DNA from 4 places in the Kineococcus lubricus genome. Region 1 is predicted to be linked to each of the others. Evidence: riboswitches for the same ligand, from Rfam matches in the RefSeq annotation. Region 1 holds a riboswitch; each other region holds the start of a gene.

Region 1 (7,246 bases):
CACCAGGCCGCGTACTTCGCCGAGATCGTCCGCTCGGGTTTCCTGGCGATCGACCCCGGCCAGCGGGAGGCTGCGGCGGCGCTGGGCATCCCGCAGGGCCGGCAGTTCTGGCGGATCCAGCTCCCGCAGGCGCTGCGCATCATCGTCCCGACGACGGGCAACGAGATCATCGGCCTGCTCAAGGGCACCTCGGTCGTCTACATCATGGCGCTGCCCGAGCTCTTCTACCAGGTGCAGGTCGTCTACAACCGGACCGGCCGCGTCATCCCGCTGCTGCTCGTGGCGGCGATCTGGTACTTCGTCCTGACCACCGTCCTGTCGGGCGTGCAGTGGGTCGTGGAGCGCTACTACGGCCGGGGCAGCTCCCGCGCCCAGAGCGACCCGGCGCTGTCGAAGGCGTTCCGCTCCGTGCGCGCCGCCCGCGCCCGCCGTCTGGAGGCTCCTCGATGAGCACCCCCACCCTCAACCGCCCGGTCGTCAAGCTCGAAGGCGTCCACAAGCGCTTCGGCGCCCTGGAGGTCCTGCGCGGCATCGACCTGTCGGTGGCCGCCGGGACCGTGACCGTCGTGCTCGGCGCGTCCGGCTCCGGCAAGTCCACGCTGCTGCGCACCATCAACCACCTCGAGAAGGTCGACGCGGGCGTCGTCGAGGTCAACGGCGAGCTCATCGGCTACGAGCGCGCCGGGAACCACCTGCGCGAGCTGCACGAGCGCGAGGTGCTGCGCCAGCGGTCGAACATCGGGTTCGTGTTCCAGCACTTCAACCTGTTCCCGCACCTGACGGTGCTGGAGAACGTCGTGGAGGCCCCGGTGTCGGCGCAGCGCCGCAGGCGCTCCGACGTCGAGGTCGAGGCCCGGGCCCTGCTGGAGCGGGTGGGCCTGGCCGACAAGGCCGGCGAGTACCCCCGCCGGCTGTCCGGCGGTCAGCAGCAGCGCGTGGCGATCGCCCGGGCGCTCGCCCTCAAACCCTCCCTGGTCCTGTTCGACGAACCGACGTCGGCGCTGGACCCCGAACTCGTCGGTGAGGTGCTGGACGTGATCCGGGACCTCGCCGCCTCCGGCACGACCATGCTGGTCGTCACCCACGAGATCGGTTTCGCCCGCGAGGTCGCCGACCGCGTGCTGTTCATGCACGAGGGCGTCGTCCTGGAGGAAGGCACCCCCACCGAGGTCTTCGACCACCCGCGGCACGAGCGCACCCGCTCGTTCCTCGCGAAGGTCCTCTGAACCACTCCACCCCCTGACGGTCCGGCGCTCCGCCGGACCGCGATGTCGGCCTGCTCCGGGCAGGCCCGAGCACGAGGAGAAACCCGTGATCAGCCGACGTACCTGGCTCCTGTCGCTGGCCGCCACCCCGCTGGTGCTGTCGGCGTGCGCGTCGGGCGACGCCGACCCCGCGACGGCCCCCGCCGCCACCAGCAGCGGCGGCTCGGGGGTCGACACCAGCCCCGAGCAGAGCGGCCGCGTCACCGTCGAGGCGGTGCCCGAGATCGCGGCCAAGGTGCCCCAGGCGATCAGGGACCGCGGCACCCTGGTCATCGGCACCACCGGCAACGGCAACCCGCCGCTGAGCTTCCGCGCCGACGACGACGAGACCGTCATCGGAATCGAACCCGACATCGCCCTCCTCGTCGCCGGCGTCCTCGGGCTGGAACCGGACCTCCAGGCCACCAGCTGGGAGAACCTGTTCCTGTCGATGGACTCCGGGCAGTACGACGTGGGTTTCTCGAACATCACCGTGACCGAGGAGCGCAAGGAGAAGTACGACTTCGCCTCCTACCGCGTCGACACCCTCGCCTGGGAGGTCGCGAAGGACTCCGGCATCACCTCGATCGCGGGGCCGGAGGACGTCGCCGGCCGGACCGTCTCGGTCGGTTCGGGCACCAACCAGGAGAAGGTCCTGCTGGACTGGAACGAGCAGAACGAGGCCGCCGGCCGGGAGGAGGCGACCATCCAGTACTACCAGCAGGCCTCCGACACCTACCTGGCCCTGAAGTCGGGCCGGATCGAGGCGAACTTCGGCCCGAACCCGACCGCGGCGTACCACGCGCTGGTTTCCGGCGACACGAAGATCGTCGGCACCGTCCCCGGCGGCGGCACGATCCAGGCCGACATCGCGGCGACGACGAAGAAGGACAACGGTCTGGTGCAGGCCCTGGCCGACGCGCTGAACCACGTCATCCGGAGCGGCGCCTACGCCGAGACGCTGGAACGGTGGAACCTGGCGAACGAGGCCGTCCCGACGTCGCAGGTCAACCCGCCCGGGCTGCCGAAGACCAGCTGAGCCCACCGCACGGCGGCCCGCCACCCCTCCCGGGGTGGCGGGCCGCCGTGCGCGGGGGGCGCGGGTCAGTCCGCGCGCCGACGCGCGACGAGGTGCCAGTGGGAGGTCCCGCTCACCTCGTCGACCACGTCCTCCCCCACGGGCACGAGGTCGCAGCCGCCGGCCAGCAGCGCCCCCCGCACGAGGTCGCGGTCCAGGCGCAGCAGGCCGGCCCGCGCCGGCGCGCCGGAGGGCGCCAGCAGCGAGATCGCGCCCCCGGCGCGGACGGACGACGTCAGCGCGGCGACGTCGGAGACGACCTGCGCCAGGGTGCCCCGCGCGGGAAGCACGTCGTGGCACAGGACGAGGTCGAACGACCCCGACCCCCCGGCGCGGTGGTGGGTGATCGCGGCGAGGGCGGCGACGTCGTCCAGGTCCGCGTCGACCGTGCGCACCCGGTGCGCGACACCGGCTCCCGCGGCGCGCTCCTGCGCGGCGGCCAGCGCCCGCCCGGAGGAGTCGAGGACGGTCACCTCGTGGCCCAGCCGGGCGAGGTCGACGGCGTCGCGGCCGTCACCCCCGCCCGCGTCGAGCACCCGCAGCGGCGGGGACCCGGACCCGGCCAGGACGCCACCCAGCACGTCGGTGACCAGGGCCCGGCGGGACCGGGCGCCGGTCCTCACGGACCGTCCTCGGGGGTGCGTCCCTGGTCCAGCCGGGCGCGCCGGACCCAGCCGGCGACGCGGCCGTCGACCAGGACCCAGGCGGCGGGGAACTCCCCCAGCGCGGCCCACGCCTCGTCGGCGCTCTGCCCGGCCCCCACGTGCGGCAGCGCCGGGTCGGCGACCTCGCGCAGCGGGGACCCGGCCCGTTCGGGGTCCTCGCGCACGAGGGCGCGCAGGCCGGCCAGCGTCGTGGCGGCGACGACGTCGCCCAGCGCGTGCGGGCGCGCGGCACCGGCGCGGGGCAGGACCACCGCCAGGGGGGTGCGGCCCAGCGCGCCCTCCGCAGCCGCCTGCTCCACGGCTGCAGCGACGGTCAGGTCGGCGCGCAGCGCGATGGGTCCCGGGGCGTCGAGCGCACCCGCGGGCAGCAGCCCGCGGACCGGGCGCTCGACACCTCCTTCCAGGAAACCGTTGCGCCGCGACCAGTCGTCGTCCCGGAGGGACGCGGGGACGGACGGCCTCTCGAGGGTGCTCACGGTGCGGGCCTTCCGGTGGAGGAGCAGGTGCGGGGGCGCCGCGGGGTCACCCGACGCCCTTGCCGTAGCAGCGGCTGTGCCCGACGCGGTCGTACGGGGGGTAGACGGGGACCGGTTCCCAGCCCTCGCGCTCGTACAGGGCCATCGCCTCGGGCTGGCGGTCGCCGGTCTGCAGCAGCAGCCGGTCCACGCCGACGCCCCGGGCGGACTCCTCGACGCGGCGCAGCGCCTGCGCCGCGAGCCCGCGGCGGCGGTGCGCGGGGGCGACGAAGACGCGTTTGACCTCCCACCGCACGGGTTCGCCCGCGACGGCGAGCCGGCGCAGGCTCGCCGTCGCGGCCGGTTCACCGCCGGCCAGGGCGAGCCAGGCCACCTCGACCTCGGCGGCGGAGGGGGGCGGCGGGGAGGGGCGCGGACCCGCGCCCGGGCGGGCGTAGCGCGGGCCGACCTCGGCGTCCATGAGGCCGCGCAGGCCCGCCACGCGCGGGTCGTCCCAGCCCGTGGCCACCCAGGTGACGACGGGCAGCGCCTGGACGGTCACCGCCGGGCCAGCGGGGAGGCGAAGGCGACCGCCACGCGGTGCACGGCCTCCCGCAGCTCCTGCGGCGTGAGGTCGGAGAAACCCCAGCGGAACCGGTCGGTGAACTCGTGCGGGCCGACGGGGCTGAAGTAGCGCCCCAGCGGGAAGTCGACGGCGTTCTGCCGGGCCGCTTCCAGCGCCCTCTCCAGGTCGACGGCGGGGTCGACCACGCGGCCCCACACGAAGATCCCGCCGTCGGCCGGGGGGACCTCCACCACGCCCGGCAGTTCCGCCGACACCGCGGCCAGCAGCGCGTCGTGCCGCTCGCGCAGGACGGACCGGCTGCGCCGCAACGCGTCGGCCAGCGCGCCGGGCGCGGCCAGGAAGCGGTGGACGGCGCGCTGGACGACCAGCGAGGTGTGCTGGTCGGAATCCCGGCGGGCGTCCAGCACGGCCCCGACCAGCCACTGCGGCCCCGCGATCCAGCCGAGCCGGAGCCCGGGCCCGAGGGTCTTGGAGAAGGTGTTGACGTGCAGGACCTGCTCGGAGGCCAGGTCCAGGTCCTCGGCCGGGGACCCGTCGAACCGGAGCTTGCGGTAGGGGTCGTCGGACAGCAGCAGGAACCCGTACCGCTCGGCCAGGTCCACCAGGCGGCGGCGCGCGGCCGGGGGCGCGCTCGTGCCCGTGGGGTTCTGGAAGTCCGGGATCGTGTAGAGCAGCTTGGGCCGCAGCCCGGCCCGCAGCAGGGACTCCAGGTCGTCGAGGTCCAGACCGTCGGGCCCGGTGGCGACCGGCCGGGTGTCGGCGCGGCGCTGCCGCAGCAGGGTCAGGACGAGCGGGTACGTGGGGTTCTCGACGAGCACGACGTCGCCCGGGTCCACGAGCGCGTCGAAGACCAGCGCCAGGGCGTGCAGCGCGCCGTTGGTGACGGCGACGCGCTGGGGGTCGGTGCCCTCGTCGCCGGCGATCCACTCCCGCAGCTCCGGCAACCCCAGCGGCACCGAGTAGCGCAGCGACGGGGCGGCCGGGTCGGCCAGTTCCTCGGCGAAGGCGCGGGACAGCCCGTGCAGCGGCAGGGCCGCGGCACCGGGGACGCCCCCGTGCAGGCCGATGGTCCCCTCGACCGGGCGGGTGGGGCGCGGGCCGAAACCCACGGCCGGCAGCACGTCCCGGGCCCGGCGGGACAGCAGGTGGGGGCCGCTGAGCGGTTCGGGGTCGAGCGCCGCGCCGTCCTGGACGAGGGTCACGCGGTCACCCGCCCCGGCTCGGCGCCGACGGGGACGCGGACGGCGTCGCCCCACTCGGTCCTGCTGCCGTCGTGGTCGCGCACGTCCGGCAGGAAGGCGCGGATCGAGGTGTCGTCGCGGTCGACGACGAGGCCGTCGCGGTCGAGGTCCTGCGCCGGCCGGGCGGTGCTGACGAGGCGGTCGGGGTGGGCGTCGGCGGTGAACTTCGGGTCGCCGGTGTCGGGCGGGACGGGCATGGGGGTGCTCCGGGGTTCGGTGGGCAGGGAGGCCGGGTCGGGCCTCAGCGACGGGCGGTGCTGGAACGACGGCGCAGGTCCACCACGCCCCGTCCGCACGCGTGGGAGCGACCCCCGGAGCGGCACGGGGCGGCACGGGACGTGCGGTGCTGCATCGATCCTCCATCGTTCCCGGCGGAAGCACCCGCACCCATTCGCACGGGGGGTTGCTGCGGCGTCGCGGAGCCAGGTCTCTCAGCCGCTCTTGATGGGTTGCCCGATCACTGTCGCGTGGCCCCGAGCCGGTTGTCAATCCCCGCCCGGGTCCCGGATCACAGGGCCTTGCCGGGGTTCAGCAGGCCCAGCGGGTCGAAGACGGCCTTGACGCCGGCCTGCAGGGCCCGCACCCGCGGGCTGATCTCGTCGGCCAGCCAGCGCCGCTTGGCGGTGCCGATGCCGTGCTCCCCGCTGATGGTCCCGCCCAGGCGCAGGGCCGTCGCGACGACCTCGTCCGCGGCGGCCTCGAGGCGCTCGGCGGCGCCGGCGGCGTCGTCGGCGAGCAGGAGCGGGTGGAAGTTCCCGTCCCCGGCGTGCGCGACGACCCGCACCGAGACCCGGTGCGCCGCAGCGATCCTGGTGATCTCGCGGTGGAACTCCCCGATCCGGGACAGCGGGACCGCGACGTCCTCCCCCACGGCCAGCACGTCCTCCAGCGGACCCCGGCCGCTGCGGCGCAACTCCCAGTGGAACTCCGCCTCCGCACCGGCGAGCCGGCGCACCCTGCCCCCGGCGCCGGCCAGCGCCGCCTCGATCTCCTCGGCCTCGGCCAGCGCACCGTGCCCGTCGGTCTGCACCAGCAGCAGCGCCTGCCCGTGCGCGGCCAGCGTCGTCCCGGAGAAGGCGTCGATGTCCCGCAGCGTCGGGCCGTCGAGGAGTTCCACGACCGCCGGGCGGGCCGCGCCGGCGGTGAGGGCCAGCAACCCCTGAGCGGCCGCGTCGACCGAGTCGAACCACGTCGCGAGGGTCCGCTCGTCGACCGGTCGCGGGCGCAACCGGATCGTGATGCCCACGACCACGCCGAGGGTCCCCTCGGACCCGGTGAACAACCCCACGAGGTCCAGGCCGGTGACGCCCTTGATCGAGCGGTGGCCGGTCGAGATCAGCGAACCGTCGGCCAGGACGACGTCCAGGGCCAGCACCGACTCCCGGGTCACGCCGTACTTCGCGCAACGCAGCCCACCGGCGTTGGTGGCGACGTTCCCGCCGATGCTGGAGATGCGCCAGCTCGCCGGGTCCGGGGCGTGCCGCAGGCCCAGGGGGGCCAGGGCGGCGTCGAGGTCGGCGCCCAGGACGCCCGGTTCCACCCGGGCGACCTGGTCGGCGGGGGCGATCTCGAGGATCCGGTCGAGCCGTTCGGTGGACAGCACGATCCCGCCGGTGACCCCGACGGCCCCGCCGGACAACCCGGTGCCCGCCCCGCGCGGGACGACCGGGACGCGGTGCCGGGTGGCCCACCGCAGGACGGTCTGGACCTGCCCGACGTCGCGGGGGCGCACGACGGCGAGGACGCCGGCGGGGGCGTCCAGGCGGGAGCGGTCGGTGACCTCGTGGGCGGCGAAACCCGGGTCCACGACGCCGGGGAGCTCGGCGTCCAGCTCGGCCAGCGGGCCGCTGAGGAGGGTGGGGACGAGTTCGGTGGTGGTCATGGGAGGAACTCCGTTCGCTTCGAACCCGGGGTGGACACGGGGGCGCGGGGGGACGGCGTCACCATCGCACACCCCGAACCCCGGCGTTGACGCGC
Region 2 (7,246 bases), on a different contig from region 1:
CTCGCCGCGAAGTCCGGCACGACCCGCCTCGTGGGCCCGAACTGCCCCGGCCTCATCAGCCCCGGGCAGTCGAACGTCGGCATCATCCCCGCCGACATCACGAAGGCCGGCCGCATCGGCCTGGTCTCGAAGTCGGGCACGCTGACCTACCAGATGATGTACGAGCTGCGGGACATCGGCTTCTCCTCGGCCGTCGGCATCGGCGGGGACCCGGTCATCGGGACCACGCACATCGACGCGCTCCAGGCGTTCCAGGACGACCCCGACACCGACGTCATCGTCATGATCGGCGAGATCGGCGGTGACGCCGAGGAGCGCGCGGCGAAGTTCATCGAGGCCAACGTCACCAAGCCCGTCGTCGGGTACGTCGCCGGGTTCACCGCCCCCGAGGGCAAGACGATGGGCCACGCCGGCGCCATCGTGTCCGGGTCGGCCGGCACCGCGCAGGCCAAGAAGGACGCCCTCGAGGCGGCCGGGGTGAAGGTCGGCAAGACGCCGTCCGAGACCGCGAAGCTGGCCCGGGAGATCTTCCAGGCCCTCTGAGCCCGCTCGCGCCGCAGCGCGCCCGACGCCCCCGCCGACCCCGTCGGCGGGGGCGTCCGCGCGTGAAAACCGGCACCGCGCGCGCGTCGCGCGCGCCCGGCGGCGCCGGCGCGGGGGACGATCGCAGGGATGTCCACCGCCGGTAGCCGCCCCACCGCCCGTTCCCGCCCGACCGCCCGCAGCCCGCGCCGGTCCCCGGTCCTGCCCGACCTGGGGCCGCTGCTGGGCGCGGCCGTGCGGGCGGTGCTGTTCCTGCTCGTCCCGGTCCTGCTGCTGTGCATCGTCGGCTGGATCGCCTCGGTGCGCTCCACGTCGTCGCTGGCGGCGGTCGCCCGCGTCGGCGCGGACCTGTGGCTGCTCGCCCACGGGGCCGACGTCGCGATCGTCGGCGGGACGATCGGGGTCGCGCCCCTGGGGGTGACGCTGCTGGCCGGGCTCTCGGCGCGGCGGGCGGTGCGGATGTGGCTCGCCGACCAGGTCGAGGCCGAGCGCCCGGTGCTGCCCGGGCCCGCCCTGGGGGTGTTCACCGCCGCGTACGGCGTCCTGACCCTGCTCGTCGCGCTGGTCGCGCGCAGCGGCGTCGGGGCCGCCTCACCGCTGGGCGCGCTGCTCGGGGGGTGCCTCGTGGGGGGCCTGGGCGCGCTGGCCGCGCTGTGGCCGCTGCGCCCGGCGACGCCCCCGGTGGTGCCCGCCTGGGTGGTGGCGGCCTGGCGCCCGGCGGCCGCGGCGGTGCCGGCGCTGGTGGCCGTCGGCTCCCTGCTCGTGGCGCTCGCCCTGGTCCGGGGCCGCGCCGACGTCCTGGCGCTGCACGAGGCGCTGAGCCCGGGCGTGGTCGGCGGGGCGCTGCTCACCCTCGCCCAGGCGCTGCTGCTGCCCACGCTCGCCGTGTGGGGGGTGGCCTGGACGAGCGGGACCGGTTTCGCCGTGGGCACCGGGACCTCCGTGGCCCCCGGCGGGACGTCGCTGGACGTGCTGCCGACCGTCCCCGTCCTGGGCGCGCTGCCCGCACCCGGGGCCACGCCGGCGCTGGCGTGGGCGGCCGTCGCGCTGCCCGTCCTCGTCGGAGCGCTCGCGTGGGTGCTGGCCGCCCGCCGCGGCCCCCGGGTGGAGGGGCTGCTGCACCGCTGCGCCGCCGCGCTGGTCCACGGCGCGCTGACCGGGGCCGGGGTCGCGCTGCTGTGCGCCCTGGCGTCGGGCGCCCTGGGGCACGGCCGCCTCGGCGAGGTCGGCCCCGACGCGCTGCTGACCGGGGTCGTCGTCGCGGGCGAGGTCGCCGCGGGCGCCGTCCTCGCGGTGCTGCTGGGCCGGGGCTGGCGCGCCTGGCGCGGGGCGGAACTGGTGATCGACCTGCCCGGCGCCCCCGGCGGCGCCCCCCGGACCCCGCGCAAGCTCCTCGGCGACGACCGCCCCACCCCCTGAGCGGCCACCCCGCCCCACCCCACCGCCACCCCGCCGCGGGGACCCCCGGTCGGCGCCGCGGTCCCGTCCACCCGGGCCAGGGGTTTCGGGCCGGACCGCCCCGGCGGCTAGAGTCTGCCCACGTGCCCGTACGTGTGGTCGTCCTCGCCTCCGGATCCGGTTCGACCCTCCAGGCCCTCCTCGACGCCGACGACCCGGCGTGGCGGATCGTCGCCGTCGGTTCCGACAAGCCGGGGGTGACCGCGCTGGAGCGGGCCGCCGCCGCCGGGATCGAGACCTTCACCGTCAGCCCCGCCGACTTCGTCGACCGCCCCGCCTGGGACGCCGCGCTCGCCGCCGAGGTCGCCCGCCGCGCCCCCGACCTCGTCGTCCTCGCCGGGTTCATGCGCATCCTCGGCGCCCCGGTGGTCGAGGCCTTCGGCGGCCGGATGATCAACACCCACCCCGCGCTCCTGCCCTCCTTCCCCGGGGCCCACGGCGTCCGCGACGCCCTGGCCCACGGCGTGAAGGTCACCGGCTGCACCGTGCACCTCGTCGACGCCGGCGTCGACACCGGCCCGATCCTCGACCAGGCCGCCGTGCGCGTCCTGGACGACGACGACGAGGCCTCGCTGCACGAGCGCATCAAGACCCGCGAGCGCGAACTGCTCGTCGGCGTCGTCGGGCGACTGGCCCGCGCGACCCCCCACCCCGAGAGGACGGCACCCCGCTGATGGACCCCCAGGGCACGAAGGTCCCCGTGAAGCGCGCGCTGATCAGCGTCTACGACAAGACCGGCCTGGCCGAACTCGCCCAGGGGCTGCACGCGGCCGGGGTCGCCCTCGTCTCCACCGGGTCCACCGCCACCCGCATCGCCGCCGCGGGCGTGCCCGTGACCCCCGTCGAGGAGCTCACCGGGTTCCCCGAGTGCCTCGACGGCCGCGTCAAGACCCTGCACCCGCGGGTGCACGCCGGGATCCTCGCCGACCGCCGCCTGCCCGACCACGTCCGCCAGCTCGCCGAGCTCGACGTCGAACCCTTCGACCTCGTCGTCGTGAACCTCTACCCGTTCGCCGCGACCGTCGCCTCCGGCGCCGGCTACGACGACGTCGTGGAGCAGATCGACATCGGCGGCCCCTCCATGGTCCGCGCCGCCGCGAAGAACCACCCCAGCGTGGCCGTCGTCGTCGACCCCGCGGCGTACGCCGACGTGCTCGCCGCCGTCGCCGACGGCGGGTTCGACCTCACCGCCCGCAAGCGCCTGGCCGCGGCCGCGTTCGCGCACACCGCCGCCTACGACACCGCGGTGGCGTCCTGGTTCGCCGAGCAGACGCTCGACGAGGCCGACCAGGGCTGGCCCGCCGTCACCGGCGTCGCCCTGGAGCGCACCGCCGTCCTGCGCTACGGCGAGAACCCGCACCAGCAGGCCGCCGTCTACGCCGACCCGACGTCCGCGCCGGGCATCGCGCAGGCCGTGCAGCTGCACGGCAAGGCCATGTCGTACAACAACTACGTCGACGCCGACGCCGCCCTGCGCGCCGCGTACGACCTCGACGGGCCCGCCGTCGCCGTCATCAAGCACGCCAACCCGTGCGGGATCGCGACCGGCACCGACGTCGCCGACGCCCACGCCAAGGCCCACGCCTGCGACCCCGTCTCCGCCTACGGCGGCGTCATCGCGGCCAACCGCGTCGTGACCGCGGCCATGGCCGAGCAGGTCGCGCCCGTCTTCACCGAGGTCGTCATCGCCCCCGGCTTCGAGCCCGAGGCGCTGGAGGTCCTGCGGGCCAAGAAGAACGTCCGCCTCCTGCAGCTGCCCGAGGGCTACTCCCGGCAGGCCCGGGAGTGGCGCCCCGTCTCCGGCGGCGTGCTCGTGCAGGACCTCGACGCGATCGACGCCGAGGGCGACGCCCCCGCGAACTGGACGCTCGCGGCCGGTGAGGCGGCCACCCCGGAGGTCCTGGCCGACCTCGAGTTCGCCTGGCGCGCGGTCCGCTCGGTGCGCTCCAACGCGATCCTGCTCGCCAAGGACGGCGCGTCCGTCGGCGTCGGCATGGGCCAGGTCAACCGCGTCGACTCCTGCAAGCTGGCCGTCGCGCGCGCCGGAGCGGACCGGGCCACCGGGTCGGTCGCCGCGTCCGACGCGTTCTTCCCGTTCGCCGACGGCGCGCAGATCCTCATCGACGCCGGGGTCAGCGCGATCGTGCAGCCCGGCGGGTCCATCCGCGACGCCGAGGTCGTCGAGGCCGCCGCGAAGGCCGGCGTCACGATGTACTTCACCGGCGCGCGCCACTTCGCGCACTGAGGTCCGCCCGTGGCGCCGGCCGGTAGCGTCGGCACCGTGACCACCGAGCGCGTCCCCACCCCGGGCAACGCCGTCCTGCTGACGCTCGTCGGCGGGATCGTCGTCGCGCTGGTGCTGACGCTGCTGGCCGGCCCGACCCCGGGCGGGGTGCTGCTCGGGGCGGACCTGGCCGTCGCCGCCGTCCTGCGGCTGGTGCTGCCGGTGCGGGTCGCGGGAGCGCTCGCGGTCCGCTCGCGCGGGCTGGACGTCGCGATCCTCCTGGTGCTGGCGGTGTCGTGCCTGGTGCTGGCCGGCGTCGTGCCGACCCCCGTCTGAACCCCCCGACGGACGCCCCCTCCCGCCCACCGGGAGGGGGCGTCCGTCGTTCCCCTGCGCACCGGCCGGGCACCGGGGTAGGGTGCACCGATCCCATCCAGAGCGGCTGAGAGACCTGGCTCGACGACGCCGCAGCAACCCCCGCGGGGGTGCTACCGCCAGGACCGATGGAGGACGCCCCGCCATGTCCCTGCACGAGCCCCTGAAGTTCGCCTACTGGGTCCCCAACGTCTCCGGCGGGCTGGTCGTCTCCACGATCGAGCAGCGCACCAGCCACGACCCCGCCTACAACGTCGAGGTGGCCCGCGCCGCCGAGCGCGTCGGGTTCGAGTACGCCCTCACCCAGGTGCGGTACCTCGCCTCCTACGGCGCCGACGCCCAGCACGAGTCGACGTCGTTCTCGCTGGCGCTGCTGCTGGCGACCGAGCGGCTGAAGGTCATCGCCGCGGTCCACCCGTTCTTCTGGCACCCGGGGGTCCTGGCGAAGTTCGCGGCCACCACCCAGGAACTCACCGGCAACCGCCTCGCGCTGAACGTGGTGTCGGGCTGGTTCAAGGACGAGGCGACGCAGCTGGGGGTGACCTGGCACGAGCACGACGACCGGTACAAGCAGTCCGAGGAGTTCATCGAACTGCTGCGCGGGGTGTGGAGCCAGGACGGCTACAGCCAGTCCGGGGAGTTCTTCAACGCCACCGACATCACCTTCCGCCCGCAGCCCACGGCCGCGCCGGAACTGTTCCAGGGCGGGAACTCCACCGCCGCGCAGGCCATGGCCGGCCGCGTCTCGGACTGGTACTTCATGAACGGCAAGTCGATCGCGGACGCCGCCGCCGGGGTGCGGGAGGTCAGCGCGCTGGCCGCCGCGAACGGCCGGTCGGTGCGGTTCGGGCTGAACGGCTTCGCGCTGGTGCGCGACACCCGAGAGCAGGCCGAGGCGGTCCTGGAGGAGATCGTCGCCAAGGCCGACCGCGCCAAGGTCGAGGGTTTCGGCGCCGCGGTGCGGGAGGCCGGCGGTTCCACCCGCGACGGCAAGGGGATGTGGGCCGACAGCGGGTTCCGCGACCTCGTCCAGTACAACGACGGTTTCCGGACGGGGCTGGTCGGGACCCTCGACGAGGTGGCGCGCCGCGTCCTGGCGTACCGGCTGGTCGGCGTCGACCTGCTGCTGCTGGGGTTCCTGCACGTCAAGGAGGAGGTCGAGGCGTTCGGGGAACTCGTCATCCCCCGGGTGCGCGAGCTGGAGGCCCGGCTGGTGGCGGGGGAGGACCTGGACCTGGGCGCCGAGCTCGACGGGGCCGTCGCGGCGGCCACCGCACCCGTCCCCGTCTGAACCGGCCGCCGGGCGGGGCGGTGCCGGACCCGTGGCACCCTGGGCGGGTGCGACGTGCCGCGGTCCCGCTGGTGCTGGTGGCCGCCCTCGCCGCCTGCTCCCCGCCCCGCCCGCCGGCCCCGGTGCCGGTGAGCGCCGCCGCGCGACCGGCCCCCGTCCCCGTCGTCGTCCTCGACCCCGGCCACAACGGGGGCAACGCCGCGCACCCGGAGCAGATCGCGGTCCCCGTCCCGGCGGGGGGTTTCGAGAAGCCGTGCGGCACGACGGGGACGTCCACGGACAGCGGGTACCCCGAGCACGCCTACGCCTTCGACGTCGCCCTGCGCACCGCCGACCTGCTGCGCGCGCGGGGGGTCGAGGTCGTCCTGACCCGGTCCGAGGACACCGGCGTCGGCCCGTGCGTGGACGCCCGGGCCGCGGTGGCGAACGCGGCGGGGGCGGCGCTGGCGGTCTCGATCCACGCCGACGGAGCCGCGCCCACCTCCCGCGGTTTCCACGTCGTCGAACCGGGCCCGGCCCCCGACGGCGGCAACGCGGCGGTGCTGGCGGCCTCCGACGTCGCGGCGCGCGACCTGCTCGCCGCGTTCGGGACCGCCACCGGCCTGCCCCGGGCCGACCGCCTCGGGGACCTGGTGGAACCTGGCCTGACGCGGCGCTCGGACCTGGCGGGCCTGAACCTCGCGCGGACGCCGTCGGTGCTGCTGGAGTCGGCGAACATGCGCAACGCCGAGGACGCCGCGCTGCTGTCCGACCCCGCGTTCCGGCAGACCGCGGCGCGCGGCATCGCCGACGGCGTGTCGGCGTTCCTCGCGCGCGACCGCCCCTGAGACCGCTTACCTTCTGGGGGTGACCCTCGCGCCTGCCGACCCGACCGTGGAACTCGTCGTGCTCCTGACCGACGACGGGACCCCGTGCGGGACCGCGCCGAAAGCCGACGTGCACCACACCAGCACCCCCCTGCACCTGGCGTTCTCCTGCTGGATCCTCGACGGGCGGGGCCGCACGCTGCTGACCCGCCGCGCCGCCGCGAAGCGCACCTGGCCCGGGGTGTGGACGAACTCGTTCTGCGGGCACCCCGGCCCGGGGGAGGAACCGGCCGACGCGGTCGTGCGGCGTTCGGTGCAGGAACTGGGGGCGCCCGTCGTGGACGTCGCGTCGCTGCTGCCGACGTTCCGCTACCGCGCCGTCATGGACGACGGCACCGTCGAGAACGAGGTCTGCCCCGTGTTCACGGCGCGGCTGGCCGGGGACCTGGCCCTGGACCCCGACGAGGTGGACGCGTTCCGCTGGGTCGGGCTGGACGAGCTGCGGGCCGAGGTCGCGGCCGACCCGGCGCCGTTCAGCCCGTGGATGCT
Region 3 (7,246 bases), on a different contig from region 1:
GCCCGCCGCCCTCGCCGACCGGTACCCCGCCCAGCTGTCCGGCGGCCAGCAGCAGCGCGTCGGCGTCGCCCGCGCCCTGGCCGCCGACCCGCCCGTCCTGCTCATGGACGAGCCCTTCAGCGCCGTCGACCCCGTCGTCCGCGGCCAGCTGCAGCAGGAGTTCCTGCGCCTGCAGGCCGAGCTGGGCAAGACCATCGCCATCGTCACCCACGACATCGACGAGGCCGTCGTCCTCGGCGACCGCATCGCCGTCTTCCGCGCCGGCGGGCACCTCGCCCAGGTCGGGACCCCGGAGGAACTGCTGACGAAACCCGCCGACGAGTTCGTCCGCGGCTTCGTCGGCCGCGACCGCGGCTACCGCGGCCTGAGCTTCCTCAGCAGCGACGACCTGCCGGTCCGCCCCCTCGACGGCGCCTCCCCGGCCCCGGGGCCCGACGGCGTCTTCCGCGCCGGGGACTCCCTGCGCACCGTCGTCGACCTCACCCTCACCTCCCCGTCCGGCACGGCCGTGAAGGTCGACGGCGACGGGACCCCCATCGGCACCGTGCACCACCGCGACGTCGTCGACCTGCTGGAGACCCGTCGGTGAACCAGGTCCTGGAGTACGCGCGGAACAACTCCGCCACGATCCTCGACGCCCTGGGCCAGCACGTCGTCCTCGCCGTGCTGCCGCTGCTGCTCGGCGTGGCCGTCGCCCTGCCCCTGGGGTACCTCGGAGTGCGCTTCGGGTGGCTGTACCACCCCCTGCTCAACGTCTCCGGGCTCATCTACTCGATCCCGTCGCTGGCCGTGTTCGTCGCCCTGCCGTACGTGCTGGGCACGAAGATCCTGTCCCCCGTGAACATCGTCGTGGCGCTCGCGCTCTACACCGTGGCCCTCATGGCCCGCACCGTCGCCGACGGCCTGCGCTCGGTGGACCCCGCGCTCACCGAGGCCGCGACCGCCATGGGCTACCAGCGGACCCGCCGGCTGCTGGAGGTCGAGCTGCCGCTGGCCGCACCGGTGATCCTGGCCGGGGCCCGGGTCGCGGCGGTGTCGAACATCTCCCTCGTCAGCGTCGGCGCGCTGCTCGGCGTCGGTGGCCTCGGGGCGCTGTTCACCCGGGGTTTCCAGCTGGACTACACCGCGCCGATCATCGTGGGGATCGTGCTGTCGATCGCCCTGGCCGCGGTCGCCGACCTGCTCATCGTCGGGTTCCAGCGGGCCGTGACGCCCTGGACCCGCGCCGTGAAGGGGGCCTGACGTGGACGACGCGCCGTACCTGCTCGACGCGGCCCACTGGGCCTGGTCGAGCCCGGGGACCATCCCGCACCTGATCGTCGCCCACCTGGGCTACACCGCGATCTCGGTGCTCGTGGGTTTCCTCATCGCGTTCCCCGTCGGGCTGCTCATCGGGCACACCGGCAAGGGGTCGTTCCTGGCCATCAACGCCGGGAACGCCGGGCGCTCGCTGCCGACGCTGGGTCTGCTGAGCCTGCTCGTGGTCCTCATGGGGCTGGGTTTCACCCCGGTGCTCATCGCCCTCGTCGTGCTCGTGATCCCGCCGATCCTCACGTCCACGTACGCGGGGTTGCGCGCGGTCGACCCGAACGCCGTGGACGCGGCCCGGGGGATGGGGATGAGCTCGGCGCAGGTCCTGTTCCGCGTCGAGCTCCCGATCGCCCTGCCCGTCGTGTTCGGCGGCATCCGCGCCGCCGTCCTGCAGGTCGTGGCGACCGCGACGGTCGCCGCCTACGTCGGGCTGTCCGGGCTGGGCCGCCTGCTCATCGACGGCCTGGCCCTCAACGACTACGGCCGCATGGTCGCCGGGGCCGTCGTCGTCGCCGTCCTGGCGATCGCGCTGGACCTGCTGCTGGGCCTGGTCCAGCGGTACGCCGTCTCACCCGGCCTGACCGGCCGGGGCCTGCGGCGCGCACGGGGCACGCGATCCGTGGGAGAGTCCGGGGCGAGCCCGGAACCCGAACTCGTCAGCGCAGGAACGTCGAAAGGCACGTCATGAACCGCAGGAACCTGCTCGGTCTGGCCCTCGTGGGCTCCCTCACGGCGGGGCTGGCTGCGTGCGGCGGCGGCGACGACCCGCTGGCCTCCGACGCCGGCTCGGGGGACTCCACCGCCACCTCCGCCGTCATCGTCGGCTCGGCGAACTTCCCCGAGAGCGAACTGCTCATGGAGATGTACGCGCAGGTCTTGGAGGCCGAGGGCGTCGAGGTGCAGCGCAAGCCGAACATCGGTGCGCGCGAGCTGTACCTCAAGGCCCTCGACGACGGCTCGATCGACCTCATCCCCGAGTACAACGGGGCGCTGCTCGCCGCGCTGTCCGAGGGCGGCGCCCCCGAGGGGGTCTCCACCCCCGAGCAGGTGCTGGAGGCGCTGAAGCAGGTGCTGCCCGAGGGCACCGAGGTGCTCGAGCAGTCCGCCGCGGAGGACAAGGACTCGCTGTCGGTCACCGAGGCCACCGCCACCCAGTACCGCCTGACCTCGATCGCCGACCTCGCCCCGGTCGCGAAGGACCTCGTCGCCGGCGGCGGCCCGGAGTTCCAGGAGCGCTACCAGGGCCTGGAGGGGCTCAAGGAGCTGTACGGCGTGGAGTTCAAGGAGTTCAAGCCGCTGGACCCCGGTGGCCCGCTCACCGTCGGCGCCCTCAAGGACGGCACCATCCAGGTCGCGAACATCTTCACCACCGACTCCGCCATCACGACGAACGGGTTCGTCGTGCTGGAGGACCCGAAGAACCTGTTCCTGGCCCAGAACGTCCTGCCCCTCATCCGGTCGTCGAAGAACGACCAGACGATCACCGACGCGCTCAACGCGTTCTCGGCCAAGCTCACGACCGAGAACCTCACCCAGTACCTCGCGCAGGTCCAGGTGGACAAGAAGGACGTCGCCGCCGTGGCGAAGGACTTCCTGACGGCCAACGGGCTCGTCTGAGCCGCCCGTCGCGGGCCGGACGGCGCGTCCGGCCCGCGACCCCCGCACCCCCCGGTGGGGCCGGCGGGTGTTGACACGCGGCGAACGCGTCGGGCAGTGTGGCCCGCGCACACCCATCCAGAGCGGCTGAGAGATCTGGCTCCGTGACTCCGCAGCAACCCTCCGCGCGAGCGGGCGTGGGTGCTTCCGCCAGAACCGATGGAGGAACGTTGTCGAGCAGTTGCGCCCGGGGCTTCTTCGCCTCGCGCCGCCGTCACATCGACTACTGCCGCTGCGGCGCCACGTTCTGTTCCTGACCCCCCACGCTCACCGGCGCTGACCCGGGGCCGGGGCGGACGACCGTCCGCCCGGCCCGTCCGCCGTCCCCGCGGGGCACGACCCGACGGCACGGCGCAGCCCTGCCCGGGGCGCCGGTGAGGTGGGCTGCGCGGCAGCCGAACCGCCTCGCACGCACCCGCGCGCGGTGACCACCCCCCGGTCCCCGCCCGCCCCTCACGAACCCCACCGCCGACCCGGTCCTGCGCGCCAGGAGACCGGGCGCCCCACCGTTGGAGCCCGCCATGCTCGTCCGTCGCCGCACCACCCTCGCCGCCGCAGCCGCCGCCGCCCTCGGCGGGATGCTCGCCGGCTGCTCCTCGGGATCCGCGGGTGAGCAGGAACCGGTGGGGGAGCCCAAGACCGGCGGCAAGCTCACCTACCTCGAACCGCAGACGTGGACCACGCTGTACCCGCCCGCCGCGGGGTTCTACCCCAACGGGGGGATCGTCAACAACATCACCGACCGGTTGCTGTGGCAGAACCCGCAGACCCTCGAGCTCGAACCGTGGATCGCGGTCGCGCTGCCGGAGGTGAACGCCGACGCCACCCAGTACACCTTCACGCTGCGCGAGGGCGTCACCTACTCCGACGGGTCCCCGCTGGACGCGGCCAACGTGGTCGCCAACCTCGACCTCTTCGGCAAGGGCGACCCCGCCCGGGCCCTGACGGTGTCGGAGGCCATCAACAACTACGACCGCGGCGAGGTCGTCGACGAACGCACCGTCCGGTTCCACTTCACCGCTCCCGCACCGGGTTTCGCGCAGGCCGTGTCGACCATCAACTCCGGTCTGCTCGCCACGTCCACCCTGGCGCAGGACAGCGAGGGCTTCGGGCCCGGCAGCGCCGCGACCGTCATCGGCTCCGGGCCGTTCGTGGTCGACTCGGAGGAGGTCGGCACCCGGATCTCCCTCGTGGCGCGCGAGGACTACGCCTGGGCGCCGCCGTCGCGGCCCCACCAGGGCCGGGCGTACCTCGACGGCATCGACGTCGTCGTCGCCGGGGAGGACAGCGTCCGCGTCGGCACCGTCGTCGCCGGCCAGGCCGACCTCGCCCGCCAGATCGAGGCGCCGGACGAGGCGCAGTTCAGCGCCGACGGACTGGCGCTGCTGGCCGCCGCCACCAACGGCGTCAACAACGGGTTCAGCTTCCGGTTCCGGACCCCGCAGCTGCAGGACCTCGCCGTCCGGCAGGCGATCGTCGCCGGCATCGACCGGCAGGCCGTCATCGACACCCTGTTCAGCGACAGCTACGTGCTGGCCACCGGCGTCCTGGCGAAGTCGGCGCTCGGGTACGTCGACACCTCGGAGGAGTACCGGCACGACCCGGCCGCGGCGGCGCGGCTGCTCGACGGGGCCGGCTGGACGGTGGGCGCCGACGGCGTCCGCGCGAAGGACGGCGTCCCGCTGGCGATCACGTTCAACGAGGCCCTGCCGCAACCGCGCTCCAAGGAGGTCGTCACCCTGGTCCAGGAGCAGCTGGCCGACCTCGGGATCCGCGTCGACCTGTTCCCCGGCGACCAGGCCGCCCAGACCGCCGCCTCCCTGGACCCCGAGACCGTGCAGGTCTACCACTCCATGGTCGGGCGGGCCGACTACGACGTCCTGAAGTCGCAGTTCTTCTCCAGGAACCGCAACACCCTGCTGAACCTGGACACCACCGACGGGTCCCTCGGCGACCCCGAGCTCGACGCCCTGCTGAACGACATCGCCTCCGAACCCACCACCGACGCGCGTCAGGCCGCCTCCGAGGCCGCGCAGCGCCGGCTGGCCGAGCAGGCCTACGTCGTCCCGCTGTTCGAGGAACCGCAGGTGTTCGGCTTCCGCTCCGACGTGCAGGGTTTCGCGACCGAGTCGGTGGGCCGGCCCCTGTTCCACGCCACGTGGCTGAACCGGTGAGCACCCCGTCCCCGGCCGGCGCACCGGGAGGACGGCGGTGACGTACGTGCTGCGGCGCGCCGGCCAGGCCGTCGTCGTCCTGGTCCTGGCCTACGCGCTGACCTACGTCCTGCTCGCCGCGCTGCCCGGCGACGCCGTCCTGGCCCGCTTCGGCAGCCCCGAACTGGGGTTGTCCCCCGAGCAGCTGGCCGACATCCGCGCCGCCTACGGGGCCGACCGGCCCCTGCCCGTGCGGTTCGCCGAGTCCGCGTGGGCCTTCCTCGGCGGGGACCTGGGGTACTCGGTGCAGAGCGGGGCCGCGGTCTCCACCCTCCTGGCCGCCGCCCTGCCCTCGACCCTGGTGCTGGCCGCGCTGGGCCTGGCCCTGGCCGTGGTCCTGGCCGTGGTCATCGCCGTCGTCGCCACCCACGGCCGCGGCCGCTGGCTGCGCCGGGCGTTCCGCAACCTGCCGCCGCTGTTCGTGTCGCTGCCGGTGTTCTGGATCGGGATCCTGCTCATCCAGGTCCTGTCCTTCCGCCTGGGGCTGGTGCCCGTCATCGGCGCCGGCCCCGTCGAGGCGCTGGTGCTGCCCGTCCTCACCATCGCGGTGCCCATCGCGGCGCCGCTGGCGCAGGTGCTGATGCGCAGCGTCGACGACGTCGTCCGGATGCCGTTCGTCCCCGTGGTGCGCGCCCGCGGCGCCGGCACCGGCTGGCTGCTGTGGCACGACGTCAGCCGCAACGCCGTCCTGCCCGCGCTGACGATGGCCGGGCTGCTGTTCGGCGAGCTCGTCGGCGGCGCCGTGGTCACCGAGGCTGTCTTCGGCCGCGCCGGGATCGGGCAGCTCACCGCCCAGGCCGTCGCCAACCGCGACACCCCCGTCCTGCTGGCCGTCGTGGTCCTGTCCACGGTGGCCTACGTGGTGATCAACCTCGTCGTCGACCTGCTCTACCCCGTGCTCGACGCGCGGCTGCGCACCGGAGGAGCCCGATGAGCGCCACGACCACCCCACCCACCCCGCCCGTGCCGGCCCCGGACGCCCCGCGCCGGCGACGGCGCCGGGTCCCGGCGGGGGTCCTGGTCCCCGCCGCCGTCGTCCTGCTCGCCCTGGCCTGGGCGCTGGTCCCGGGCGTCTTCGCCCCCGGCAGCCCCACCGCGACGGTGGCCCCGTCGCTGCAGGCCCCCAGCGCCGAGCACTGGTTCGGCACCGACGCCACCGGGCGGGACCTGTTCACCCGCGTCGTCCACGGGGCCTCGCACTCGATCCTCGGCGCCGTCGTGGCCGTCGCCGTCGGCTTCGCCGTCGGCACCCTGACCGGCGTCCTGGCCGGGTCGCTGGGCGGCGCGGTCGACGACGTCCTCATGCGCCTGGTCGACGTCCTGCTCGCCGTCCCCGGCCTGCTGCTGTCCCTCAGCGTCGTCATCCTGCTCGGCTTCGGCACCACCAACGCCGCCGTCGCCGTGGGCGTCACCTCCATCGCCGTCTTCGCCCGCCTGGCCCGCGCCGAGGTCGTGCGGGTGCGCGTCAGCGAGTACGTGGAGGCCGCCTACGGCTCCGGCGGCACCTTCGGCTCGGTGCTGCGCCGGCACGTCCTGCCGAACTCCCTGACCCCCGTCGTGGCGCTGGCCGCGCTGCAGTTCGGCTCGGCCGTCCTGCAGATCTCCACCCTCGGCTTCCTCGGCTACGGCGCCCCGCCGCCCACCCCGGAGTGGGGCCTGCTCATCGCCGAGGGCCGCAACTACGTCGCCACCGCCTGGTGGCTGACCGTCCTGCCCGGGGTCGTGGTCGTGGCCGTCGTCCTGGCCACCAACCGCCTCAGCCAGTCGATCCGCGGGAGCGTGGCGTGAACCCCCTGCTGAACGTGCGCGACCTGCGCATCGAGTACACCACCGGCCGCGGCGCGGTCCGCGCCGTCGACGGGGTGTCCCTCGACGTCGAACCCGGCCGCGTCACCGCCCTGGTGGGGGAGTCCGGGTCGGGCAAGTCCAGCGTCGCGCAGGCCGTCATCGGCCTGCTCGCCGGCAACGGCCGGGTCACCGGCGGCCGGGTCGACCTGCGCGGGCAGGACCTGCTGGCCCTGTCCGAGCGGGAGCTGCGGGCGGTGCGCGGGCGCCGGATCGGCCTG
Region 4 (7,246 bases), on a different contig from region 1:
ACCTGCGGACCGAGGGCGGGCGCACCCAGGTCGAGCGGTACCGGGGCGAGACGGTCGCGCGGGCCACGGCGGACTTCCTGCGCTTCGGGATGCGCGAGTTCGTCCTGGCCGGGTCCGCGGTGGACGTCGCCGACGACCTGCAGGCCCTCGTGGAGCGCACCGGGGTCGACGGGGTCAACCTCACCCCGTTCGTCGTCCCGGGCTCCTACCGGGAGTTCTGCGAGCAGGTCGTCCCCGAGCTGCGCCGGCGCGGGCTCGTCGACGGACCGGACGGCCGTGCGGCAGGCTCTACCCTGCGAGAGAAAATCTTCGGCGCGGGCCGCGCGAGGCTGCCCGCCGACCACCCGGCGGCCCGGTTCCGCCCGGCCCACGAGGAGCAGCCGTGAGCGAGGTCCCCACGAGGTCCCGGACCCGGGTCGGGGGTGTCGGCGTCGAGCTCAACGGCGTCAACGCCGTCGCCGAGGACGAGCGGCACGGCCGGCCGCGGGACCTGTTCTGGCCGTGGTTCGCCGCCAACGTCTCGGTGCTGGCCGTCAGCTACGGCTCCTTCGTCCTCGGGTTCGGCATCTCGTTCTGGCAGGCGACGTTCGTCTCGGTCGCGGGCGTCGTGGCGTCCTACGTGGTCGTGGGGCTCGTCGCGATCGCCGGCAAGCGCGGGTCGGCGCCGACGATGACGTTGTCGCGGGCCGCGTTCGGGGTCCACGGCAACCGGCTGCCGTCGCTGGTGTCGTGGCTGCTGACCCTGGGCTGGGAGACGTCCCTGGCGGCCGTCGCGGTGCTGGCCACGGCCACCGTCCTGGACCGGCTCGGCGCCGGCGGCGGGACGGGGACGAAGCTCGTGGCCCTCGTCGTGGTCGTGGCGCTGATCGTCCTGGGCGGCACCCTGGGGTTCGGCGTCATCATGCGGATGCAGCGCTGGATCACGGTCGTGACGGCGGTCCTGACGGTGGCGTACATCGCCTTCGCCGCCCACTCCGTCGACCTGGCGGTGGTGGGGGCGATCCCCGCCGGCGGCACCGCGGCCGTGGTCGGCGCCTTCACCATGGTCATGACCGGGTTCGGCCTGGGCTGGGCCAACGCCGCGGCCGACTACTCCCGCTACCTGCCGCGGGAGGCCTCCAGCGGCGGGGTGGTGCTCTGGACGACCCTGGGCAGCTCGATCGGGCCGGCGGTGCTGCTGGTGTTCGGCGCCCTCGTCGTGGGCTCGGACCCCGACCTGGGCGCGCTCGTCGGCAAGGACCCCGTGGGGGCGCTGACGACGATCCTGCCGACGTGGTTCCTCGTGCCGTTCGTCGTGGTGGCCGTCCTGGGCCTGGTCGGCGGCGCCGTCATGGACATCTACTCCTCGGGGCTGGCGCTGCTCAACGTGGGCCTGCGCGTCCCCCGCCCCGTGGCGGTGCTCGTCGACGGCGCCCTCATGGTCGCCGGCGCCACCTACATCGCGTTCTTCTCCGCCGACTTCCTCACCCCGTTCCAGGGGTTCCTCATCACCCTGGGCGTGCCGATCGCGGCGTGGGCGGGGATCTTCCTGGCCGACCTGGCGACCCGGCGCCGCGGGTACGCCGAGGCCGAGCTGCTCGACGCCGGGGGCCGCTACGGCTCGGTGCGCGCGCTGCCGGTGGCGACGATGGTCGCGGCCACCGTGGTGGGCTGGGGCCTGGTGACCAACCAGAACGCGAGCTGGCTGACCTGGCAGGGCTACCTGCTGGGCCCGATCGGGGGCCGCGAGGGCGCCTGGGCCTACGCGAACCTCGGGGTCCTGCTGGCCTTCGCGATCGGCTTCGCCGTCGTCGCGGTGTTCGGCCGGCCGGCGGTGCGGCGGCAGGAGAGCCGCTGAGGCCCCCGCCGCCGCGCACCGGCCGCGCGGGGGTCAGGCCCGCTGGACGGTGACCTTCGGCGGGACCTGCAGCGTCTGCGCGATGACGCAGTACCGCTCGGCGAGGGAGACCATCTTCGCCTCCGTCGCCTCGTCGGCGTCGGAGGTGAAGTCGAAGGTGATGGTGACGTCGGTGATCCCGATCGGGACCTCCCGGGAGACCCCGAGGGTGCCGCGGGCGTCCCAGTGCGCGTCCACGGCCACGGAGGCGTTGCGCAGCTCGACGCCCATGGCCGTCGCCACGCTGCGCAGCGTCACCCCGGCGCAGGCCGCCACGGCCTCGCAGAGCATGTCGGCCGAGCAGGCCTCGGTGCCGTCGCCGCCGGCGGCGGGGTGCAGCCCGGCGCGGGTCGTCCCGGCGAAGCCGTCGACCGAGACGCCGATGGACTGCCCGTCCAGGACGGCCACCGCCCGGGCCGGGACCAGCGCCTTGGCGGGGTCCTCCCGGTAGGAGTCCTTCAACGGCTTCTGCAGGGCTCTGAGCTCGGTCGAATCCACCGGCGAAGCTTAGGCCCGGCCACGGCCCGGCCCGCAACCTCCCGCCGGGGTCGGCCACACTGGCCGGTGTGAAGTGGACCACCGCGGTGCGGACGCTGGAGGAGGTCGCCGACCGCTGCGCGCACGTGAGCCGTCAGCCGGCCGGGATCGTGCGGTTGCGGGTGGAGCAGGCGTGGGTGTTCGGCGCCCTGCTGGGGCCGCGGCGGGACGTGCTCGACGACGCCGGGGCGGTGCGGGTGGCCCTGGTGACGAACGCCGACGAGGCCGACTGCGCGCACCTGACCCAGCCGCCGGCCGCCGGGCACTGGCTGGCCGCCTCCGGGCTGGCGACCCGGCCGGTGACCCTGACGTTCCGGTCCGCGCAGGCGCCGGTGTGGAACCACCTGGTCGAGCGGCCGGTGCTGTTCTGGACGGTCGGGGACGGCACCGACCACGAGGTCCTGGGGCAGCTGCGGGCCGGCGACGGCGAGTTGCTGCGCCCGGAGCCGCCCACGCCCGCCGAGCTCGCCGGGCGGCTGGACCGCGAGCTCGCGGTCAGCCTGGGGGCGCTGGGCCGCGCGGCGCGCGCGTACGACGAGAAGCGCTGGGCGCCGGGGGCTCCCGCGCGGCGGGCCGACGCGCTGGCCGACGCGGCCCTGGGGTACCTGGACCTGCGCGCCGCCCGGGACGGGCTGGGCCCGGCTAGCCTCGGCGCATGAGCGACCCCACCCCCGAGGACGTCCCGCAGAAGCTCGCCTACCGGCTGCTGACCGGCACCGACGACCGCTCGTTCTGCGAGAAGGTGAGCGCGGCGCTGGCCGACGGGTACGTCCTGCACGGCAGCCCGTCGGTGACCACGACCGGGGGCGTCACCGTCGCCGCGCAGGCCGTCGTCCTCCCCCACGCCCTGCCCCCCGCGCGCGCCTGAGGTCCGGCCGGGGCGCTCGCGGCCGGGGGCGGACCGGCGGGAACCGTCCACGCTGTCGGACAGCCGGTGTTAAGCTCGGGGCAGGTCATGAGTGACAGCGGTAAGCCCTGGCTTGCTGTCCGGCAACCCTCCTCCGCGGCGGGGTGCCCCAGGTGAGGACCTGGCCGGACGGACCCGTCCGGCAAGCGCGGATCGCCGGACGCCGGTCGATCACGGGAGCCCTGCGAGCCGCGCGCCCGCCCGTACGACCTCCCGGAGTGTCCCCGTGTCCACTGCCCCCTCCCTGCCCGACAAGCCCAAGCGCCGCGGCGTGCTGTACGCCGTCATCGCCGCCGTCGTCGTCATCGCCGTGGTGGTCGTGGCCCTCGTCCTGGGCAACCGGGACGACTCCACCAGCACCAGCGCCGCCGGAGCCGGCGAGGCGAAGACCGTGAAGATCGGTGTCGCCGACAAGTCGCTGCCGTACTGGACGACGTACAGCGAACTGGCGAAGTCCCGGTTCAACGTCGACGTCGAGCTGGTCAACTTCTCCGACTACACGCTGCCCAACCCGGCGCTGTCGCAGGGTGAGCTGGACCTCAACCAGTTCCAGCACATCCAGTACCTCGCGAACTACAACGCGACCGCCGACGACGACCTGCAGCCCATCGGCGCGACCGCCGTCTACCCGCTGCCGCTGTACTCCCTCACCGCGGGGTCCGTCGAGGAACTGCCCGCCGACGCGAAGGTCGCCATCCCCAACGACGCCATCAACGAGGCGCGCGGTCTGCTCGTCCTGCAGCAGGCCGGCCTGGTGACGCTGAAGGACGGCGGCACCCCGTTCTCCACCACGAACGACATCGAGTCCTCCAAGGTGGAGGTCGTCACCGTCGCCGCCGACCAGACCGCCAGCGCGCTGCAGTCCGGTTCCGTGGCCGCCGCGATCGTCAACAACAACTTCGCCACCGCGGCGAAGCTGTCCGAGGACTCCGTCATCGTCGACGACGACGCCACCTCCCCCGCGGCGGCGCCCTACGTCAACATCTTCACCGCCCGCAAGGCCGACACCGGCAACCAGACGTACCTGGACCTGGCGGCGCTGTGGCACGACCCGGCCGTGCAGGAGGTGTTCCTGCAGGACAACCCGAGCGCGATCGTCCGCGACGTGCCCGCCGCCGACCTGCAGGCGGAGACCGCGGAGGTCGAAGCCGACGCGAAGGCCGCCTCGGCCAAGTGACCGCCCTCATCACGCTGACCGACGTCAGCAAGCGCTTCGACCGCCGCGACGGGTCCTCCGTCGCGGCGGTCGACGCCGTTTCCCTCCAGGTCGAGCAGGGCGAGGTCCTCGCGGTCATCGGGTACTCCGGCGCCGGGAAGTCCACGCTCGTCCGGCTGCTCAACGCGCTGGAGAGACCGACCTCGGGCAGCGTCGTCGTCGCCGGTCAGGACCTCACGAGGCTGTCCGAGGGTGAACTGCGCGCGGCCCGGTCGAAGATCGGGATGATCTTCCAGCAGTTCAACCTGTTCCGGTCCCGGACGGTCGCCGGGAACGTGGCGTACCCGCTGAAGGTGGCGGGCGTGGCGAAGGCCGAGCGGGACCGGCGCACCGCCGAGCTGCTCGACTTCGTGGGCCTGCTCGACCGCGCCCACGCCTACCCCGAGCAGTTGTCCGGCGGCCAGAAGCAGCGGGTCGGCATCGCCCGCGCGCTGGCGACGAACCCGCCGCTGCTGCTGGCCGACGAGGCCACGAGCGCGCTGGACCCCGAGACCACCACCGAGGTCCTGTCGCTGCTGCGGCGCGTCAACGCCGAGCTCGGGGTGACGATCGTCGTCATCACCCACGAGATGGAGGCCGTGCGGCAGATCGCCGACCGGGTCGCGGTCATGGAGAACGGGCGGGTCGTGGAGGTCGGGGACACCTACGACGTGTTCTCCGACCCGCGGACCCCCGCCGCGCAGCGGTTCGTCCGCAGCGCCACCCACGACCGGCCGTCCGCGGACACCCTGGCGAGGTTGCGCACCCACCACCCGGGCCGGCTCGTGAGCGTGCGCATCACCGACGAGCCGGGTCTGCAGCAGCGCGTCGACGCGGCCTTCCGGGACACCGGGACGACCGCCGAACTCGTCTACGGCGGGGTCTCGGAGATCCGCGAGCGCCGGACGGGGTCGCTGACGTACGAACTCACCGGGGGTGTCGACGCCGCGCTGGAGGCGTTGCGGGCCGCCGGGATCCACGCCGACGAGGAGGCCTGATGGACTTCACCGGTTTCCTGGAGACCGTCGACGTCTTCCGGGACGCGATCTGGCAGACGCTGCTCATGGCGGTCGTGTCGCTGATCTGCTCGGGGGTCCTCGGGCTCGTCCTGGGGGTGGCGCTGTACGCGACGCGGCCGGGCAACCTGTTCGGCAGCAAGGTCGTGTTCGGGTTGCTGGGGTTCGTCGTGAACGTGGTGCGGCCCATCCCGTTCGTCATCTTCCTGGCCGCCATCACCCCGCTGCAGATCGCGGCGGTGGGCACGACGATCGGGACGACCGCGGTGACGTTCGCGATCTCGCTGGCGGCGGCGTTCGCGGTGTCCCGCATCGTGGAGCAGTCCCTGGTGAACGTCGACCCGGGGGTCGTGGAGGCGGCGCGGGCGGCCGGGGCCTCGCGGATCTCGATCCTCGTGGGCGTCGTCATCCCCGAGGGGCTGGGCCCGCTGGTGCTGGGGTACACGTTCATCTTCGTCGGGATCGTCGACATGACGGCGCAGGCCGGGCTCGTCGGCGGCGGCGGGCTGGGCGACTACGCCATCACGTACGGCAAGCAGCGCTACGACTACGGGATCATCTACGTGGCCGTGTTCGCGATCATCGTGATCGTGCAGGTGGGTCAGGTCATCGGCAACCGCATCGCGCGCGGGGTCATGCGCCGCTGACCCCAGCCCCGCGGTCCGGCTCGTGGTCCAGGCGCTGGGCGCCCGGGCCACGAGCCGGGACCCACCCGGCCGCCGGGGGTCAGCGGGGGCAGACGACGCTCCAGACGTCGGCGTGCATCTCGAACCGCTCGGAGGTCTGGGGGTCGGTGACCTCCCCGTCGGAGTTGAGCCGGAACGTGCCGGACTCGGCGTGGATCTCGACGACCTTGCCGGTGGCGGTGGTGACGTCCTGCCGCTCGACGTGGACGCCGCGGCGCAGGCCCGCGGCGAACCCCACCCGGGCCAGCGGGCCGGTGGAGGTGCTGACGACGACGTCGGCGACCCCGTCGTGCGGGTCGGCGCCGGGTACGAGGGGCGCTCCCCCGCCGATGGTGCCGCCGATGCCGATGCCGACCATGAGCACCGGGCGGGGGCCGGGGTTGACGACCCGGCCGTCGACCTCCACCCGCAGCCGGAAACCCCGGCCGGCGCTCACCCCGGCCCAGGCCGCCCCGACGGGGTAGGCCAGCGCCTTCAGCCCCTTCTTCAGCCGCTGCGCCTTGGCCGTCGCCGAGGCGCCGATCCCGGCGTGCACGGTGTTGACGGTGATGCGGTCGCGGGAGTCGACGAGCAGTTCCAGGCCGCGGGGGCGTCCGGTGGTGACGACGCGGGCGGCGGCGACGGGGTCCAGCGGCAGCCGCAGCGAGCGGGCGAGGTCGTTGCCGGTGCCGAGCGGGACGATGCCCAGCGGGCCGACGTCCCGGGTCCGGCCGGCGTCCCAGAGCAGCTGCAGGGCGGCGTGCAGGGACCCGTCGCCCCCCATGACGACCAGCCGGCGTCCCCGGGCGCCCAGGAGGGCGTCGCGCAGGTCGTCGAGGCTGCCGGTGCGGCGCAGCTCCACGTCGCCGGCGCGGGCCAGCTCACCCACGACGGCCTCGACCGCGTCGGCCCGCGCCGATCCGGCGCCGGCGTTGACCACGGCCAGGTACTCGTTCTCGCTCACGGGCTGCTCAACGCCCGGGGACGCCGACAGGTGCCGGGGACGGCGCGGTGCGCGGGCGGTCCCCGGGCGGGCGCCACGCCGGCCCC

What was found. A riboswitch is a leader RNA that binds a small molecule or an ion and turns the genes downstream of it on or off. The one in region 1 is predicted to bind S-adenosylmethionine.
Region 2: another riboswitch for S-adenosylmethionine. It lies ahead of sfnG (dimethylsulfone monooxygenase SfnG); the one in region 1 lies ahead of ACRYRX_RS15875 (sulfurtransferase).
Region 3: another riboswitch for S-adenosylmethionine. It lies ahead of ACRYRX_RS09405 (TIGR04028 family ABC transporter substrate-binding protein); the one in region 1 lies ahead of ACRYRX_RS15875 (sulfurtransferase).
Region 4: another riboswitch for S-adenosylmethionine. It lies ahead of ACRYRX_RS08095 (MetQ/NlpA family ABC transporter substrate-binding protein); the one in region 1 lies ahead of ACRYRX_RS15875 (sulfurtransferase).

Annotation. Positions count from the first base shown of each region.
Region 1 covers NZ_JBJLSK010000020.1:32,046-39,291, forward strand. The annotation lists gene ACRYRX_RS15840 (amino acid ABC transporter permease) at 1-450, shown strand, start outside; gene ACRYRX_RS15845 (amino acid ABC transporter ATP-binding protein) at 447-1,226, shown strand; gene ACRYRX_RS15850 (ABC transporter substrate-binding protein) at 1,312-2,283, shown strand; gene ACRYRX_RS15855 (methyltransferase domain-containing protein) at 2,349-2,945, opposite strand; gene ACRYRX_RS15860 (hypothetical protein) at 2,942-3,463, opposite strand; gene ACRYRX_RS15865 (GNAT family N-acetyltransferase) at 3,510-4,004, opposite strand; gene ACRYRX_RS15870 (aminotransferase-like domain-containing protein) at 4,001-5,230, opposite strand; partial or broken gene ACRYRX_RS15875 (sulfurtransferase) at 5,227-5,322, opposite strand; SAM riboswitch class I at 5,626-5,720, opposite strand; gene ACRYRX_RS15880 (FAD-binding oxidoreductase) at 5,778-7,151, opposite strand.
Region 2 covers NZ_JBJLSK010000001.1:211,080-218,325, reverse strand. The annotation lists gene sucD (succinate--CoA ligase subunit alpha) at 1-543, shown strand, start outside; gene ACRYRX_RS00980 (cell division protein PerM) at 673-1,962, shown strand; gene purN (phosphoribosylglycinamide formyltransferase) at 2,085-2,675, shown strand; gene purH (bifunctional phosphoribosylaminoimidazolecarboxamide formyltransferase/IMP cyclohydrolase) at 2,675-4,246, shown strand; gene ACRYRX_RS00965 (DUF3017 domain-containing protein) at 4,283-4,561, shown strand; SAM riboswitch class I at 4,652-4,735, shown strand; gene sfnG (dimethylsulfone monooxygenase SfnG) at 4,746-5,891, shown strand; gene ACRYRX_RS00955 (N-acetylmuramoyl-L-alanine amidase) at 5,939-6,718, shown strand; gene idi (isopentenyl-diphosphate Delta-isomerase) at 6,738-7,246, shown strand, end outside.
Region 3 covers NZ_JBJLSK010000010.1:56,255-63,500, reverse strand. The annotation lists gene ACRYRX_RS09425 (ABC transporter ATP-binding protein) at 1-589, shown strand, start outside; gene ACRYRX_RS09420 (ABC transporter permease) at 586-1,242, shown strand; gene ACRYRX_RS09415 (ABC transporter permease) at 1,244-1,999, shown strand; gene ACRYRX_RS09410 (ABC transporter substrate-binding protein) at 1,996-2,928, shown strand; SAM riboswitch class I at 3,039-3,133, shown strand; gene ACRYRX_RS09405 (TIGR04028 family ABC transporter substrate-binding protein) at 3,489-5,141, shown strand; gene ACRYRX_RS09400 (ABC transporter permease) at 5,179-6,114, shown strand; gene ACRYRX_RS09395 (ABC transporter permease) at 6,111-6,968, shown strand; gene ACRYRX_RS09390 (dipeptide ABC transporter ATP-binding protein) at 6,965-7,246, shown strand, end outside.
Region 4 covers NZ_JBJLSK010000008.1:104,008-111,253, forward strand. The annotation lists gene ACRYRX_RS08070 (NtaA/DmoA family FMN-dependent monooxygenase) at 1-386, shown strand, start outside; gene ACRYRX_RS08075 (purine-cytosine permease family protein) at 383-1,837, shown strand; gene ACRYRX_RS08080 (OsmC family protein) at 1,871-2,374, opposite strand; gene ACRYRX_RS08085 (DUF7711 family protein) at 2,443-3,072, shown strand; gene ACRYRX_RS08090 (DUF1737 domain-containing protein) at 3,069-3,281, shown strand; SAM riboswitch class IV at 3,365-3,475, shown strand; gene ACRYRX_RS08095 (MetQ/NlpA family ABC transporter substrate-binding protein) at 3,547-4,497, shown strand; gene ACRYRX_RS08100 (methionine ABC transporter ATP-binding protein) at 4,494-5,513, shown strand; gene ACRYRX_RS08105 (methionine ABC transporter permease) at 5,513-6,178, shown strand; gene ACRYRX_RS08110 (diacylglycerol/lipid kinase family protein) at 6,258-7,160, opposite strand.